2 regions of the Pseudomonas sp. SJZ078 genome follow, and region 1 is predicted to be linked to the other one. Evidence: riboswitches for the same ligand, from Rfam matches in the RefSeq annotation. Region 1 holds a riboswitch; the other holds the start of a gene.
What was found. A riboswitch is a leader RNA that binds a small molecule or an ion and turns the genes downstream of it on or off. The one in region 1 is predicted to bind cobalamin.

Region 1 (5,554 bases):
CCATAGCAACGTGGCGTTCCTGCTGGGTGAGGAGCGGCGCTACCAACCGGGGCTGGACACTTTGACGGTGTACCCGGGAGTGCTCAGCAGCTACCCGAACTTCATGTTCAATGTCCCCGCCGGGCAAGTCCCGGCGTTCGTCGACGCCATGGAGAGCGCTCAGGATGAGCATGCGTTCCAGCGGATTGTCGAACGTTGGGGAATTCGTCGCAGTCACCCGCAGTTCTGGTACTACTTCCATGACCTGAGTCGCTACATCGAGGAAACCGAGCCCTTGGAGGCCGGCGTGCTGGACATGAATCGCTACCAGAACCTCTGACCGGCCTGTCCGGCGGCGAGCCCGTACCGCGGGCTGCTTTCCTGACAAAAATACTGGGACTTTGTCCGGCGCCCTGATTTGGCGTAAACTGCCGGCAAGCCTGCGAGGAGTTTCCATGACCGCCATTACGATTACCGATGCCGCCCACGATTACCTGGCCGACCTGCTGTCCAAGCAGAACACACCGGGTATCGGGATCCGCATCTTCATCACCCAGCCCGGCACCCAGTACGCAGAGACGTGCATTGCCTACTGCAAGCCGGGAGAAGAAAAACCCGAAGACACCGCGTTGGGGCTCAAGAGCTTCACCGCCTACATCGATTCGTTCAGCGAAGCGTTCCTGGACGATGCGGTGGTCGACTACGCCACCGACCGGATGGGCGGCCAACTGACCATCAAGGCACCGAATGCGAAAGTGCCGATGGTCAACGCCGACAGCCCGATCAACGAGCGCATCAACTATTACCTGCAAACCGAAATCAACCCGGGGCTGGCCAGCCACGGCGGCCAGGTGTCGCTGATCGACGTGGTGGAAGACGGCATTGCGGTGCTTCAGTTCGGCGGCGGCTGCCAGGGCTGTGGCCAGGCTGACGTGACCCTGAAGGAAGGTATCGAGCGCACGTTGCTCGAGCGTATCCCGGAACTCAAGGGCGTGCGCGACGTGACTGACCACACGCAGAAAGAAAACGCTTACTACTGATTGTTGCGGGCCGGCCTGCCACCATCGCGAGCAGGCTCGCTCCCACAGGATCTGTGGTGGATACATAATTTGCGGCCACCCCGACCCCCTGTGGGAGCGGGCTTGCTCGCGAAGTCGTCAGCACAGTCAACATCGATGCAGACTGACCCACCGCTTTCGCGAGCAAGCCCGCTCCCACCAGGGAGTTGTGCTGAGCGGCTGACGGGTTCAGGGCCTGTACAGATGGGCATGCCCGGCGCGGTAGAGCGATGATTCGCTGAACACGTCGTTGCCCAGCACCCGCCCCACCAGAATCAGCGCCGTGCGGCGAAAGCCCTTGGCGTGCACCTTTACAGCAATGTCGGCCAACGTCCCCACCACCCAATCCTGATCCGGCCATGTCGCCCGGTGAATCACGGCAATCGGGCAATCCGCGCCGTAGTGGGGCCACAACTCTTCGACGATTCTTTCCAGATGATTGACCCCCAGGTGGATCGCCATGGTCGTTCCATGCTGTGCCAGGCTGGCCAGTTCTTCCCCGGCAGGCATGGCGGTCTTGTCCGCGTAGCGGGTGAGAATCACGCTCTGGGAAATGTCCGGCAAGGTCAGTTCGGTGCCCAGCAGGGCGGCGCAGGCTGAGGTTGCGGTCACTCCGGGAATGATCTCGAAGGGGATGTCCAGTTCCCGCAGGCAACGAATCTGCTCGCCGATGGCGCCGTACAGGCTCGGGTCGCCCGAATGCACCCGGGCGACGTCCTGGCCGTTGCGATGGGCTGTCTCCATCAGCGCGATGATCTGTTCCAGGTGTAGTTCGGCGCTGTTGATCACCTGTTCGGCGCAGTGGCCCTCGAGCACGGCGGCGGGCACCAGGGAGCCGGCATAGATGATCACCGCGCAGCTGCGCACGAGCCGCTGGCCCTTGACAGTGATCAATTCCGGATCGCCAGGGCCGGCGCCAATGAAGTAGACGGTCATGACCGGTTCCTGAAAATAGAGTGGGGAGCGATGTCTGAATGAAGATCGCTCATGATCCATGGGGCACGATTATCGGGTTTTACGACGCGACCGCCAATGCCAGGGTAGCCTGGGCGCACTTCTGGCGGGGAATTCGCAAGGTGGCGGTCGTTTTGCCCAATCGTTCGGCGAGGGCCAGCGCCGCGCTTTCGGCCACGCCATAGCAACCTGTGCGCTCGAAAGCGACCTGCGAAGGGTGGCTGAGCCGTTCCCGGTAACCCGCCAACTGGGCGGCACTGAAGAAGGTCAGCGGCAGGCCCAGTTGCCCCGCCAATTCGAGCAGGCCCGGTTCGTCACGTTTGAGATCGATACTGGCCAGGGCGCCTACCGCCTCAAGCGCGATCCCATGGGCCTGCAACGTCTCATCCAGCAATATTCGCAACACGCTGGCCGGGCAACCGCGCTGGCAGCCCAGGCCAACCACCAGCACCTGCCCGCTATTCATGCCTCGTGGCGAGCTTGACCGTCACGGCGGAACAGCCAGGCGCTGATCAGGCCCAGGGCCAGCCAGAACGCGACGTTGGTCAATTGCGAGGCGATCTTGAACTGGCTTTCAAGGGCTTCGGGCGCCAGCATCGAGTGGACTTCCGGCTGCGGTGCGCCGATAACATGGGGCACCAGCAATGTCGCCACACCCAGCAGCTTGAGCAGCCAATGCCTGCCGAACGCGATCAGGGCGATGCCCACGGCCGTGGACGCCGCGGTGCCGATCCACCACATTTGCCGTTGAGCCAGGTCGGCCGCGGCGGTACCGGGCAGTTCCGGCGGCAGGCCGAGGGTCGGTGCGAGGACGAACGTGGCATAGCCGGCCAGGCCCCAGAGCAGACCCTGGGAGGTGCGGGTGGGGGCGCGCAAGGTGTACAGACCCGCCAGCATCAGGGCGAAACCCACCGCGACTACCAGATTGCCACCAGTGGTGGACAGCACGCGCTGCCAGCCATCTTCGGGCTCCCAGGCTTCGGCATCATGGGTATGGGCGACGCCGTCGGCATGCTGGTGAGCCTCGACAGCGACTTCGGCAGCCGGGGCTTTTTCATAGGTTTCGGCCTGCAGGATCAGCGGCGAAACCCACAGGCTCTGCAGGAGGGTCAGCAGCAGGGCGGCCAGCAAACCACTGAACCCGGCGGTTTGTGCGATACGCTTGATCATGTCGGCAGGTCTCAATGGCACGGGAAGGCGGCGCTGTGGCGGGTGTCGTGGGCCGCGTTGTGCACCGCCTCGATGTGGGAGAAACCGGCGAAATAGACCAGGCCGGCACCCATGATCGAGGCGAGGATCGCCGCGCTCAGGCGCTGGCTCAGGGTCGTGGTGCTGCTGGCGGTGCGGGCGGTGGTGCTGATGGTCGACATGGCGCTTCCCTCTGTTCTTGTCTTGGTCAGTGGGTAAATCGAGCGCAATGAAACCCCGGGCAAAAAAGCCCGTCAGGATCCGAACAGCGCCCGCCCACCGCGGGTTTGTTGATGTTTGAGTTATGGGCCGGTCTCCGGGCTCACGAGGGGCAGGGCCTGGGCCTTGCCTGCAAGCGCCACCTTCCCATGCCATCGGGCACAGTGGATCTGACGCTTCGCTCGCTTACCGTTGCGGGGGCAGCACCGGACTGACGTGGCCTGGAAGTAAAGCACACGATTCACCGGTTTCCCGTTTCACCCTGTGAAGGGCACCCATTACTAGGCGCACAGGAGAGCATGGCTGGGGGTGGGGCGTCAATGAAACCGAGTCGCGGCCATCGCGAGCGGGCTCGCTCCCACAGGGGAATGCATTTCAAATGTGGGAGCGAGCCTGCTCGCGATGAGGCCGGCACAGACGCCACAGAACTCGAAGACATTGACCCGCCCCCACACCCTGCGTAGCCTTGCGCCTTCGAGGTTCTTCGGTTTGCGCCGAAGCTAAGAAGGGAACGCGGTCCAAGCCGCGGCTGCCCCCGCAACTGTGAACGGTGACGTTCCTGCCAGGCCACTGTGCATGCCGCACGGGAAGGCGCAGGAATTGCCAGGGCTTTCCATGAAAGCCGGGACCGGCCCGCCGTCAGCCAGGAGACCTGCCTCGAGACAGATTCTCACTACAACCGGGCGGGGTGATCCGGTGGCGAAATCTTCCGCGCACCCTTGTGCCTGCGGTTGTCGTCCCGTTTGCCCGCCACCTTGCCAAAGGGCATCCGATGAAAACACTGGCCAAACTTCCCGTCACTATCGTTACCGGGTTCCTCGGCTCGGGCAAAACCACGTTGCTGCGACACATGCTCGATAATGCCCAAGGCCGGCGTATCGCGGTGATCGTCAACGAATTCGGCGAGCTGGGCATCGACGGTGAGATCCTCAAGCAGTGCTCCATCGGCTGCACCGAAGAAGAAGCCAACGGCCGCGTCTACGAGCTGGCCAACGGCTGCCTGTGCTGCACGGTGCAGGAAGAGTTCTTCCCGGTGATGCGCGAGCTGGTGGCCCGGCGCGGCGACCTCGACCATATCCTCATCGAAACGTCCGGCCTGGCCTTGCCCAAGCCGCTGGTCCAGGCTTTCCAGTGGCCGGAAATCCGCAGTGCCTGCACCGTCGATGCGGTGATCACTGTGGTCGACAGCCCGGCCGTGGCCGCTGGCACCTTCGCCGCTTTCCCCGACCAGGTCGATGCCCAGCGCAAGCTCGATCCGAACCTGGACCACGAGTCGCCGCTGCACGAACTGTTCGCCGATCAACTGGCGAGCGCCGACCTGGTGATCCTCAACAAAGCCGACCTGATCAGCCCGGAAGACCTGGCGAAAGTCCGTCTTGAGGTAGCCGAGGAACTGCCACCGGCGGTCAAGGTCATCGAAGCCAGCAGCGGTCGCCTGCCGCTGGAGGTGCTGATCGGCCTGGGGGCTGGTTCCGAAGAACACATCGACAGCCGCCACAGCCATCACGACCACCATCATGACGGCGACGATGACGACCACGATCATGACGCCTTCGATTCCATCTCCATCGAGCTGCCCCAGGCCGACGAAAGCCTGTTGCTGGACGCGCTGACGCAACTGGTGGTCCAGCACGGCGTGCTGCGGGTCAAGGGCTTTGCGGCGATCCCGAACAAGCCGATGCGCCTGCTGATCCAGGGAGTGGGCACGCGTTTCGACAAGCATTTCGACCGCCAGTGGGGCGCCGATGAAGCGCGGGTGACGCGTCTGGTGTTGATTGGCCAGGCGCTGGATGCCGGGCTGCTTGAAGCGCAGCTGCGCGCCGCCCTCAGCGTCTAAGCCATGCACCTGCTCAGGACCCAGCCCGGCGGTTTCGTGTCGGATGACAACATTGCCGACCTGGGACAAACCCCCGCCGAGCTGGTGATCCTGTGCAGCGGCGACTCCAGCCTGGCGCTGCTGGCTGAAGCGGCGCGGCAGTTGCCGGACGACTACCCGCAGTTTCGCCTTGCCAACCCGATGCAGGTGCAGAACCACGCCTCGGTGGATCTTTACGTCGAGGACGTGCTGCGTCACGCCAGGGTCATCTTGCTGTCGCTGCACGGCGGTATCGGCTATTGGCGCTACGGCATCGAACGCTTGATGGAATTGGCCGGAC
Region 2 (5,554 bases), on a different contig from region 1:
TTGCCCACCAATGTCATGCCGAACGGCGAGTTGAGGTTTTCCAGGAAGACCGTGCGGGTTTCTGCGATGCCATCGTGATTGGCGTCGCGCAACAACGTGATGCGATTGGGGCTGGGGACGCCGGCACCCGCGCGGCCCATGACTTTCTTCATTACCCAGCCACGGATGCCCTTGGCATCGTCCGGCTTGGGCGGGGCGTTGGTTTCCGCCACCAGCACGTCGCCATTGGGCAGCACGTAGAGCCAGCGCGGATGGTCCAGCCCCTCGGCAAACGCCACCACTTGCAGGCCTTCGGCCGCGGTTGGCTTGGCGCCCTGGGGCCAGCCGACGGCTTCGGCGATGTTGACGGTGGGGACCAGGGTCTTGTTCGGTTCGGGCAGTTTTGGCGATGGGCCGGTGCCATCGGAGACTTGCAGCGTGGAAGACTCGCCACAAGCGACAAGCCCTGCGGCGAGGGCAACGATCAGGAGGTGCGGTGGCTTGAGCATGCTGGCTTCCCTATGAATGCATGTAGTTATTCATAGAGAAGCATATACCGGCGATGGTTCAACCGGTCAGCCGTGGGCCTGTTTGAACAGCACGGCGATGCCCGGGTGGTAATGACCGGCCTCGTTGCGCAACTTGCGGTAGTTGTAAGGGAAATACCAGGCCACGGCGCAGGTGTTTTCCTTTTGCAGGTCATCGATCATGTCCTGCAGTTCTTCAGGGGTAGCACTTTGCTGGGCTTTCTGCGGGGCGACGAACAGGCAGCCCAGCTTCAGGTCGGTGGCATAGCTGATGCGCTTGGCATCGCTGGTGACATCTTGCAGGGGTTGGGTCAGGTTCAGGTTCTTGACCTTCGGCCAGCGTTGGGTGGCCTGGATGAAAGCGCGATCCTCGGCACCGGCAATGAACAGATCGGCGCTGACGTTGCGTTCGCCTTCTTCATTCTGTTTGCGGGTCGCGGTGTGCTGCAGCGTGACCATCTCGGCCATCCAGGCGGCGGCAGAGAGCAGGCCGAGGTTGGCCTTTTCATCGAACCAGTAGGGCGTATCGTTATCGCCGCGCACGGCGTTGTAGCGGTCGATACAGTCAAACCAGCGTTCCAGCACCGGGCGCAGGAATTCCAGCTTTGGATTGCTGATGATCATGCCTTGCATGTTTCTGCCCTCTTGTTTTTGTGATATCGGGTCGTAATGCCTATTTGATATCACTTGCCACAGCGTGACACAAGATTGGCGTCACTTTATTGATCCAGGCCCATAATCATTGCCGGGCCCGCGGCGGCTTTAATTGACGCTCCACCACCAACCCTCTAACCTTCGCGACTTGTTTCAGGTGCTCTGTGACCCGGTCGACAGAGTGAAACAGGGAAGCCGGTGAGAACCCGGCGCTGCCCCCGCAACGGTAAATGAGTCAAAGCTGCCATCAGGGTTGTTAACCCTAGTCACTGTGTCTGTCGGCACGGGAAGGCGCGCAGCTCGGCGTTACGCCGCTCATGAGCCCGGAGACCGGCCTGATCCATCCAACGGCATCACGGTGGGCGATGCCAGGCTTGTTGCCGTCTTTTCCCGTGCCCGCCTGCCGTTATCCAGTTCTCAACGGAGGCTTCCCCATGACCGGCTCCCCTGATACAGATGCGTCCGACCGCGACGAGCGTCACCTGGCGCGTATGCAGCGCAAGAAAGCCGTGATCGACGAGCGCATCGCCAATTCACCGAACGAATGCGGCTTGCTGTTGGTGCTGACCGGCAACGGCAAGGGCAAGAGCAGTTCGGCGTTCGGCATGCTGGCCCGAGCCATGGGGCATGGGATGCAGTGTGGCGTGGTGCAGTTCATCAAGGGCCGCAACAGCACCGGTGAGGAATTGTTTTTCCGGCGTTTCCCGGATCAGGTGCGCTTTCACGTCATGGGCGAAGGGTTTACCTGGGAAACCCAGGATCGACAGCGCGACATCGCGGCCGCCGAAACGGCCTGGGCCGTGTCGCGCCAACTGCTGAACGATCCGTCCATTGGCCTGGTGGTGCTCGATGAACTGAACATTGCGCTCAAGCACGGTTACCTCGATCTCGACCAGGTCCTGAGCGACCTGCAGGCGCGTCCGCCCATGCAGCATGTCGTGGTGACCGGCCGCGGCGCCAAGCCGGAAATGATCGAGCTGGCAGACACCGTCACCGAAATGGGCATGATCAAGCATGCCTTCCAGGCCGGTATCAAGGCACAGAAGGGCGTCGAACTGTGAGTGACCCTTCGTTTCCAGACCGCCAATGCCCGGCGGTACTGATTGCCGCCCCGGCGTCGGGGCAAGGCAAGACCACGGTCACCGCTGCCCTGGCCCGGCTGCATCGCAACCAGGGGCGCAAGGTGCGCGTTTTCAAATGCGGCCCTGATTTCCTCGACCCGATGATCCTGGAGCGCGCCAGCGGCGCGCCGGTCTATCAATTGGACATGTGGATGGTCGGCGAGCAGGAAAGCCGACGGTTGTTGTGGGAAGCTGCAGCCGAAGCGGACCTGATCCTGATCGAAGGGGTGATGGGGTTGTTCGACGGCACGCCGTCCAGCGCCGATCTGGCGCGACATTTCGGTGTGCCGGTGCTGGCGGTGATCGACGGCACGGCCATGGCTCAGACCTTCGGCGCCCTGGCCCTCGGGCTGGCGCGCTATCAGCCGGATCTGCCCTTCGCCGGCGTCCTGGCCAACCGGGTCGGCACCGTGCGCCATGCGCAATTGCTTGAAGGCAGCCTCACCGAAGGCCTGCGCTGGTACGGCGCGCTGTCCCGGGAAACCGGAATCGAGCTGCCAAGTCGTCATCTCGGACTGGTCCAGGCCAGCGAGCTGAACGACCTGGACCTGCGCCTCGACGCTGCGGCCGAGGCCCTGGCCGGCAGTTGCGAAGTGACGCTTCCGCCGGCGGTGACATTCGCCGCCCCCGCGGTGATTGCCGCGCAGCCGTGGCTCGACGGGGTCCGCATCGCCGTGGCCCGGGACGAAGCGTTTGCCTTCACCTATGGCGCGAGCCTCGATCTGCTGCGCGCCATGGGCGCGCAGTTGCGCTTTTTTTCACCGATCCATGACCACGAACTGCCCGAGGCGGACAGCCTGTACCTGCCTGGCGGTTATCCTGAATTGCATCACCTGGCCTTGGCCCGGAATGCGCCGATGCTGGCGGCAATCCGGGCACATCACCACGCCGGCAAGCCGTTGCTGGCGGAGTGCGGCGGCATGTTGTATCTGCTGGATTCGCTGACCGATGTCGAGGGCAATCGCGCCGAGCTGCTCGGGTTGCTCGCCGGTGACGCGCAGATGCAGAAGCGCCTCGCCGCCCTGGCGCTGCAATCGGTGGAGCTGCCGGAAGGCACTCTGCGCGGACACACCTACCATCACTCGCTGACCAGTACTGACCTGGAACCGATCGCCCGTGGCCATAGCCCTAACGGTGGGCGTGGTGCGGAGGCGGTGTTCCGGCAGGGGCGGATGACGGCCTCCTATGTGCATTTCTATTTTCCGTCGAATCCGCGGGCGATTGCCGCGTTGTTGGCGCCGGACCTTGAGGCTGCTTTGGCGAGCAAGCCCGCTCCCACATTGGATGGGTGTTCACAATTCTCTGTGGGAGCGGGCTTGCTCGCGAAGAGGCCATGACTGACAACGCATTTCCCAAGGCCGAACGCGACGCCATCTACCGCGCCATCGCTGAGCGCCGCGACATGCGGCATTTCATCGGCGGCACGGTTGAACCCCAGTTGCTGCGGCGCCTGCTGGAAGCCGCCCACCAGGCGCCCAGTGTGGGCCTGATGCAACCGTGGCGGTTCATCCGCATCAGCGACCGCGCATTGCGCGCAGATATCCAGCAATTGGTGGAACAGGAGCGCATTCGCACCGCCGAGGCCCTGGGCGAACGCAGCGATGAATTCATGAAGCTCAAGGTGGAGGGCATCAATGACTGCGCCGAAGTCCTGGTGGCGGCGTTGATGGATGACCGCGAGCGGCACATCTTCGGCCGCCGGACCTTGCCGGAAATGGACCTCGCCTCGCTGTCCTGTGCGATCCAGAATCTGTGGCTGGCTTCCCGCGCCGAAGGGCTGGGGATGGGCTGGGTTTCGCTGTTCGAGCCCCAGGCCCTGGCCGATCTGCTGGGCCTGCCTGCGGGCGCCAAGCCCCTGGCGATACTCTGTCTCGGCCCGGTGGAGGAGTTCTATCCAGCACCAATGCTCGCCCTGGAGGGCTGGGCACAACCGCGTTCACTCAATGAACTGCTCTATGAAAACCGTTGGGGAGTGAACCCATGAGTGTCGCGTTGCTCAGTGCCGCCGCCGTAGCGCTGGATGCATTGCTGGGGGAGCCGCGGCGCTGGCATCCGCTGGTGGCGTTCGGCCGTTTTGCCGATCGCATCGAACAACGCTTCAATTCCGGCGGGCGCGGTTGGCGCAGCCACGGGGTCACGGCGTGGGTGATTGCGGTAGTGCCGCTGACCCTGCTCGCCACGGCCCTGTCCTGGGCGCCACTGGTGGGATGGCTGGTGGATATCCTGGCGCTGTACTGCGCCCTCGGCCTGCGCAGCCTCGGCGAACATGTCGAGCCGGTGGCCCGGGCGCTGCGTAGCGGCGATCTGGACGAAGCGCGCAAGCGTGTCGGCTATCTGGTCAGCCGCGAAACCCGTGAGCTGGACGAAACCGCCGTCGCCCGCGCGGCCACCGAGTCGGTGCTGGAGAACGGCAGCGACGCGGTATTCGCCGCGCTGTTCTGGTTCGCCGTGGCGGGAGCGCCCGGCGTGGTGTTGTATCGCTTGAGCAATACCCTCGACGCCATGTGGGGTTATCGCAACGAGCGCTTCGAGCGCTTTGGCTGGGCAGCGGCAAAAATCGATGACGTGCTCAACTACATTCCGGCGCGGCTGGTGGCGTTGACCTACGCGCTGCTCGGTACAACCCGTCCGGCGCTCAAGTGCTGGCGCAGTCAGGGCCCGACTTGGGACAGCCCCAATGCCGGGCCTGTCATGGCCGCCGGTGCCGGTGCGCTGGGTGTCGAGCTGGGGGGCGCGGCGGTGTATCACGGTGAGCTGCACCAGCGTCCAGCGCTGGGCGAGGGCGTGCCGGCGAGCGCCGATTCCATTGATCGCGGCTGGCAGCTGGTGCAGCGCGGCGTATGGTTGTGGTTGCTGATTCTCTGTCTGGGAGCTGAGTTCTATGCTTGAGCACGGCGGACGCCTGCGCAAAGCGGTCCGGCAATATGGCATTGCCGAGGTGGATTGGCTCGACCTGTCCAGCGGCCTGGCGCCATGGCCGTTCGACGTCCCGGCGATTCCTTTGCGGGCCTGGGCACGCCTGCCTGAAACCGATGACGGACTGGAGCAGGCAGCCTGCACTTATTACGGGGCGGCCCATGTACTGCCGGTGGCCGGTTCGCAGATGGCGATCCAGCTGTTGCCGCGCCTGCGTCGCAGTGGCAAGGTCGGTGTCTTGTCGCCTTGTTATGCCGAGCACGCCGAAGCCTGGCGCCGCAACGGTTACATCGTGCGTGAGGTGCTGGAATCGGAAGTGGATTTCTTCCTCGATAGCCTCGACGTGCTGGTGGTGGT

Region 2: another riboswitch for cobalamin. It lies ahead of cobO (cob(I)yrinic acid a,c-diamide adenosyltransferase); the one in region 1 lies ahead of cobW (cobalamin biosynthesis protein CobW).

Annotation. Positions count from the first base shown of each region.
Region 1 covers NZ_VIUG01000006.1:40,826-46,379, forward strand. Annotated here, with positions in the region: gene FBY02_RS08065 (fatty acid cis/trans isomerase) at 1-319, shown strand, start outside; gene nfuA (Fe-S biogenesis protein NfuA) at 435-1,019, shown strand; gene cobM (precorrin-4 C(11)-methyltransferase) at 1,227-1,973, opposite strand; gene FBY02_RS08085 (cobalamin biosynthesis protein) at 2,053-2,457, opposite strand; gene FBY02_RS08090 (CbtA family protein) at 2,454-3,161, opposite strand; gene FBY02_RS08095 (CbtB-domain containing protein) at 3,173-3,361, opposite strand; cobalamin riboswitch at 3,469-3,692, opposite strand; cobalamin riboswitch at 3,859-4,073, shown strand; gene cobW (cobalamin biosynthesis protein CobW) at 4,171-5,235, shown strand; gene cobN (cobaltochelatase subunit CobN) at 5,239-5,554, shown strand, end outside.
Region 2 covers NZ_VIUG01000041.1:25,452-31,005, reverse strand. Annotated here, with positions in the region: gene FBY02_RS25270 (sorbosone dehydrogenase family protein) at 1-488, opposite strand, end outside; gene FBY02_RS25265 (hypothetical protein) at 555-1,139, opposite strand; cobalamin riboswitch at 1,299-1,514, shown strand; gene cobO (cob(I)yrinic acid a,c-diamide adenosyltransferase) at 1,595-2,221, shown strand; gene FBY02_RS25255 (cobyrinate a,c-diamide synthase) at 2,218-3,618, shown strand; gene bluB (5,6-dimethylbenzimidazole synthase) at 3,615-4,265, shown strand; gene cbiB (adenosylcobinamide-phosphate synthase CbiB) at 4,262-5,170, shown strand; gene cobD (threonine-phosphate decarboxylase CobD) at 5,163-5,554, shown strand, end outside.